2 linked regions of the Puniceibacterium sp. IMCC21224 genome follow. The protein of the gene in region 2 interacts with the protein of the main gene of each other region in a pairwise test. Links are inferred from orthologs where the notes say so. Each region holds a gene or a part of one and is shown on either strand. Other genes may lie near its edges. The genes, in order: IMCC21224_RS19165 and ctaD.

The links.
Region 1: the proteins of ctaD (region 2) and IMCC21224_RS19165 interact in binary tests that used the Escherichia coli proteins (3 or more experiments, as listed by UniProt). The link is inferred for Puniceibacterium sp. IMCC21224 from one-to-one orthologs.

Annotation. Positions count from the first base shown.
Region 1 is NZ_LDPY01000001.1:4,092,913-4,096,065, forward strand. What follows is about bases 41-2,866. They hold IMCC21224_RS19165 (pyridoxal phosphate-dependent aminotransferase), read right to left. Parts: upstream 2,142-2,866; coding sequence 939-2,141; downstream 41-938. Other genes in these bases: IMCC21224_RS19160 (LysR family transcriptional regulator), read right to left, coding at 41-888; IMCC21224_RS19170 (SDR family oxidoreductase), read left to right, coding at 2,409-2,866. Outside these bases: more of IMCC21224_RS19160, read right to left, coding at 1-40; more of IMCC21224_RS19170, read left to right, coding at 2,867-3,153. UniProt on the Escherichia coli protein: Shows aminotransferase activity with methionine and histidine as substrates, and to a lesser extent also with phenylalanine.
Region 2 is NZ_LDPY01000001.1:1,889,272-1,892,554, reverse strand. What follows is about bases 156-3,111. They hold ctaD (cytochrome c oxidase subunit I), read left to right. Parts: upstream 156-774; coding sequence 775-2,448; downstream 2,449-3,111. Other genes in these bases: IMCC21224_RS08660 (metallophosphoesterase), read left to right, coding at 2,560-3,111; lipB (lipoyl(octanoyl) transferase LipB), read left to right, coding at 156-544. Also shown: more of lipB, read left to right, coding at 1-155; more of IMCC21224_RS08660, read left to right, coding at 3,112-3,283. UniProt on the Escherichia coli protein: Cytochrome bo(3) ubiquinol oxidase is the terminal enzyme in the aerobic respiratory chain of E.coli that predominates when cells are grown at high aeration.

The sequences.
Region 1 (3,153 bases), 2.2 Mb from region 2 along the record:
GTTCCCGGCGTCGAAGTCGCAGCATTCCGATCCAAGCGTCACCACATGCCGAAGAAAGTCGTCGCCCGCGCTCTTAAGATAGTGGATACCATAAGGTATTGGGGGCAAAGGTGGAGACGACTGCAGAGCCACGAGTCTACCGGACTGTACGAAATGTTCGCAGATGCGTGCGGGAAGATAGGCAATCCCGAGCCCTGACAGGGTCAGGGCCAACTGGGCTGAGAAACTGGATGTCGAGATCTCATTGTCGATCGTGACCCGCAAAGAGGTCAACCAAGCCTCGACCATTGAGCCCAAGCCCGATCCATCGCGTTGCCCGATCACTGTCCGGTGGCGCAATTCTTCCGGGGTCAGGGTTTCCAATCCGGGAGCATACGTTGGCGCCCGCAGCCACTTAAGTTCCACGGTCGACAGCACCGTAGTCTCGATCTCCCGCGTCTCGAATGCATTGGGAACGATCGCTGCGTCCACGCTTCCGTCGCGTAGCTTTTGCATCAGCGAAATTGATCCGTCGACCACAGGTGTTACGGTCGCGCCTGGATAGCTCTCGCGAATTCTGGTCAGCAGCCGGGGCAGCCAAGTGATGGCAGTTAGCTCTGTGACGCCAAGTCGCAGCGTCCGAATGTCGTGTTGCGGGTGGACAGCGTCCATTAACCGATCACGTTGGTAGAGAACTTCGGAGACTTGTGGCAGCAGGCGGGTGCCATCCTCGGTCAGCAATATTCGCCTACCGTTGCGGTCGAAAATGTCGACACCCAAGGCATATTCACCTTCTTGGAGGCGTTTCGAGATTGCCGATTGCGTGGTGTTCAGACGGTGCGCCGCTTCTCCAACACCCCCAAGCTTGGCCACCCAATAAATAGCTTCCAGTTGCTTGAGTGTGATCATCTACCGCACGCTCTCCGTTGAGCTCCGTAGCCAGAGCATGGCGTCGCAGGTCACTGTTTCAGACGCCCCGCGAAATCAGCCAGACGGTCGCAGGCTGCCGCGAGAACGTCAATGCCGCTTGCAATCGAAAGTCGGAAGGCCGGGCTGACGCCATAAGCTGATCCCTGCACGCTTGCTACCCCGTGATCCAGCAGCTCCATCACCACGGCTGAATCGTCGCTGAGAACCCGTCCAGAAGGACCGGCGCACCCAATCCATTCAGAACATCCAACATAGACATAGAACGCCCCTTGGGGTTCAAATACCGATAGGCCGGGTACGCTAGACAATCGCTGTACGACAAGGTTCTTACGCGCTCTGTATGCGTCGACCCATTGGGGCAGGAAATCGAGGCCGGAGGTAAGCGCCGCCCGCGCCGCTTCCTGGCTCACCGCCGCCGGGTTGCCACTGTTTTGCGATTGCAACTTCGCCATGGCAGCAACCAGATCCGACGGGCCCGCGGCGTAGCCGATCCTGAATCCCGTCATGGCGTAGGTCTTGGAGACACCATTCACAGTCAGCACCCTGTCGGCAAGATCAGGGTTTACCGCAGCAAACGAGCCCGCAGCGCGGTCAGTGAAGCGGATATGCTCGTAGATCTCATCAGTCATAACCATTACGGAGGGATGGTCCCTCAGCACCCCGCCGATCTGCTGCATCGTTTCAATGTCGATCATCGTTCCCGTCGGGTTGTTGGGAGAGTTCAGCATCAGCCATCGCGTTCTGGGGGTCAGAGCCCGGCGCAATCTGTCGGGATCGATCCGGTAACCGTCGCTGGCAAAAGTTTCGACGACGACAGGCTTGGCCCCGTGATAAAGCGCGATGTCAGGATAAGACACCCAATAGGGAGCCACGACCACAACTTCATCTCCAGGCTCAAGTGTGGCGGCCATTGCATTGAAAATGACTTGCTTGGCGCCGGCTCCGACGATCACCTCATCGGGTCGCACCTTCAACCTGTTCTCCCGGAAGAATTTCTCCACAATTGCTTGTTTGAGGGCCGCAGTTCCGCCGGGCGGAGTATACCGAGTCGCTCCCGCGGACATAGCCTCGGCGGCCGCTTGCAGAATATGCTTAGGTGTGTCGAAGTCCGGCTCGCCAGCCGTCAAGTCACAGATGTCCCGACCTTTTGCGATAAGACCGCGAGCATGGCTCATGGCGGCAATGCTCGGCGAGGGAGCAATTCGGCCTAGCCGGGTAGATATCTTCGTCATTGGTCGTCCTCCACGTTGTCAGCAAATGATCAGGCGAGGGATATTGCGTCAAAGGAAATATTTTTCGGCGACACATTCCTTTAGAGAATTTAAAATCGGGCGATCATATTCCCTTCTGGAAAAGTAATTATTCTTAATAGTCCTTTGACGAATGACCTTCACCGATGTTGGGTCGTCGACAAGGTTTCCTTCGGCTGTGTGACTCGCTCGTGAGGCTCTGGCGCATTGGCGGGCGAAACCAGCACCAACTAAAAGGACATCAAGTAGATGGATTTAGGACTGACAGATAAAACAGCGCTGGTTCTGGGTGGTGGAGGTGGCTTGGGATCGGCCATTTCTGCGTGCCTCGCCGCTGAAGGTGCCAATGTGGCCGTCGCCGATCGGGATGCAGAAGCTGCCACACGTACGTCAGAAGCGGTTTTGGCGGCTGGCTCAAGTTCGATCGTAATTCCCTGGGATTTGGCTGATCTAGACCAGATCAACGAAAATGTGGCCACGGTCGAATCGCAGCTTGGGCCAATCGACATCCTCGTGGCGCTAACTGGTGGCCCGCCTCCGGGCGAAGTTCAGGGCCAGGAATTCAATTCTTGGCGTACGCAGTTCGATGCCATGGTGCTGTCTGTCATTGGCATCTCGGATCGGGTTCTTCCAGGAATGCGCGGCAGAAAATGGGGACGCATCATTACGTCGACATCATCGGGCGTCGTTGCCCCAATTCCTAATCTTGGAATTTCAAACTCATTGCGAAGCACACTAGTCGGATGGTCCAAAACCCTTGCCTCCGAAGTCGCGCGTGATGGCGTGACTGCAAACGTAATCGTGCCCGGTCGTATCTTGACCCCACGCATTGCATTTTTGGATCGCAAGAAAGCTGAACGCGAAGGCAAGACCGAGGAAGATGCCCGAGCCGCGAGCCTCGCAAACATTCCCGCTAATCGCTATGGCAACCCATCCGAATATGCGGATGTGGTCGCATTCCTCGCTAGTGAGCGGTCTTCCTATGTAACTGGTA
Region 2 (3,283 bases):
CTATACGGCGGGCACCTCGGCCAAAGCATCAGATCTGGTCGATCCGGATCGTTTTCCGGTCCATACAACCCAGCGCGGCGGACAATACACCTATCACGGCCCGGGCCAGCGTGTGGCCTATGTGATGCTGGACGTGGGCAACCGCGGTCGCGATGTGCGCCGCTTTGTTCAGGATCTTGAGGCTTGGGTGATCTCAACCCTGGCCGAATTCAATCTGACCGGCCATATCCGCGAAGGCCGCGTCGGTGTCTGGATTGAACGCCCGGATCGTCCGGCGACCGTCAACGGCGACATCGCCGAGGACAAAATCGCCGCCATCGGTATCCGTCTGCGCAAATGGGTCAGCTTTCATGGCCTGTCAATCAACGTCGAGCCGGATCTTGAACATTTCGACGGCATCGTCCCGTGTGGAATCACCGACTACGGCGTCACCAGCCTGGTAGATCTGGGCCTGCCCGTGACGATGGCGGATGTTGATATCGCCCTGCGCCGCAGCTTTGATACGGTCTTTCCTGCCCTAACACAGTCAGCCGACGCAGACTGATCCCCCGTCACGATGGCGTGCGACCTGTGTCCCGGCGCCCACCCCCCCCATGACACCTCCCTCACGGGATACTGCGTCGCGTCTGCAAGGCCCTGCGACAAAAATGTTCGCTCTGCGGCAAAAGCGGTCATTGCCCGTGACGTGCGCAAGTTCTAGAACGTGTAACAGAGAACACTCAAGCGCGGCGGTCCTCCGTCTACGCCCAAATTATCACCTTCGAGGAGGCACACATGGCAGACGCCGCCATTCACGGCCACGATCACACGGATGAGCGTGGATTCTTTACCCGCTGGTTCATGTCCACAAATCACAAGGATATCGGCATCCTGTACCTGATCGTTGCAGGTCTGGCCGGTTTCGTTTCTGTCGCTTTCACCGTCTACATGCGGCTGGAGCTGATGCACCCCGGCGTGCAGTACATGTGCATGGAAGGCGCGCGCTTCTTTGCCGCCGCCGTTGCGGATTGTACGCCGAACGGCCACCTCTGGAACGTGCTGATCACCGGTCACGGCATCCTGATGATGTTCTTTGTGGTCATTCCGGCCCTGTTCGGCGGTTTCGGCAACTACTTCATGCCGTTGCAGATCGGCGCGCCTGACATGGCGTTTCCGCGCATGAACAACCTGTCGTTCTGGATGTATGTCGCGGGCACCACCATGGCGGTCTGTTCGGTCATGGCTCCGGGTGGCAACGGTCAGGCTGGCTCGGGTGTCGGCTGGGTGCTGTATCCGCCCCTGTCGGTGCGCGAAGGCGGCCTGTCGATGGACCTCGCCATTTTTGCGGTTCACCTGTCAGGCGCATCGTCGATCCTGGGCGCGATCAACATGATCACCACCTTCCTGAATATGCGCGCCCCCGGCATGACCCTGTTCAAGGTGCCGCTGTTCTCGTGGTCTATTTTTGTCACATCGTGGCTGATTCTGCTGTCGCTGCCGGTTCTGGCGGGCGCGATCACCATGCTGCTGACCGACCGTAACTTTGGCACCACCTTCTTCGACCCGGCAGGCGGGGGCGATCCGATCCTCTACCAGCACATCCTGTGGTTCTTTGGCCACCCGGAAGTGTACATCGTGATCCTGCCCGGTTTCGGTATAATCAGCCACGTCATCGCGACCTTCTCGCGCAAACCGATCTTTGGCTATCTGCCGATGGTCTGGGCGCTGATCGCCATTGGCGCGCTGGGTTTCGTGGTCTGGGCGCACCACATGTACACCGTGGGTATGTCACTGACGCAGCAGAGCTATTTCATGATGGCGACGATGGTCATTGCGGTCCCCACAGGGGTCAAGATCTTTAGCTGGATCGCGACCATGTGGGGGGGCTCGATCGAGTTCAAGACACCGATGCTCTGGGCCTTTGGTTTCCTGTTCCTGTTCACCGTGGGCGGCGTAACCGGCATCATCCTGTCTCAGGCAGGCATCGACCGGGCCTACCATGACACCTACTATGTCGTGGCGCACTTTCACTATGTGATGTCGCTGGGCGCGGTCTTTGCGATCTTTGCGGGGATCTACTTTTACTTCCCCAAGATGACCGGCAAGATGTATCCTGAATGGGCAGGCAAGCTGCACTTCTGGGCCATGTTCATCGGTGCGAACATCACCTTCTTCCCGCAGCACTTCCTAGGTCGTCAAGGCATGCCGCGCCGCTACATCGACTACCCCGAGGCGTTTGCCACCTGGAACTATGTATCGTCGCTGGGGGCGTTCCTTTCCTTCGCTTCGTTCATCTTCTTCATCGGGGTGATGGTCTGGACACTGCGCAAAGGTGCCGCCTGCACCCAGGCCAACCCCTGGAACGAATACGCGGATACCTTGGAATGGACCCTGCCGTCGCCGCCGCCCGAGCACACGTTCGAGCAGCTGCCAAAACAGTCTGACTGGGACAAGGGCCACGCTCACTAAGCGTCCGCTTCGCCCCTTCACAACACCGGAAAGGCCCCGCCATTGTGCGGGGCCTTTTAGCATTTGGCTGATCATTGATAAATTTTGACGTCGACGCGAAACGGACTTGCTTTGACATCGACGGCGCGCCCAAATCACCGGATGCTGATCCGCTTTGCCGCACTTGCCGATATCCACGGAAATGCTGACGCCCTGCGCGCCGTGCTGGCGGATATTGACGCGTTTGGGGTAAGTGATCTTGTGGTGTTGCGCGATCATTTCAGCGGCCCACTGGATGCCGCTGGCACCGCGACGCTGCTGCACAGCCGCCAGCTGAGCGCGATCCGCGGTAACCATGACCGCTATCTGATCGAAACCCCACGCCATGAGATGCATCCATCCGACGCGGTCGCCTATGATCAGCTGTCAACGCGTGACCTGAGTTGGCTCCGCAGCCTGCCCGCGACATTGACCATTGATGATATCCTGCTCTGTCACGCGACCCCGACGGATGACGAAACCTACTGGCTTGAAACTCTGACGCCCGACGGCACGCCACATGCCGCCCCTCTGAATCTGATCACGCCACACGTGACTGACCTACCCCACAGCCTGATTCTCTGCGCCCACACACACGTTCCGCGCAGTATCCGAATCCCCGACGGGCCATTGATTGTGAACCCCGGCAGCGTCGGCTGCCCGGCATATGATGACATCCACCCGGTGCCTCATATCATGCAGACCGGCACTCCCGACGCCTCATATGCACTGCTTGAACGCGGCCCGGGCGGCTGGCACGCGACGTTCCGTACCCTGCCCTATGACGCCAGCCGCATGGCAGACGCCGCCCGTGGCC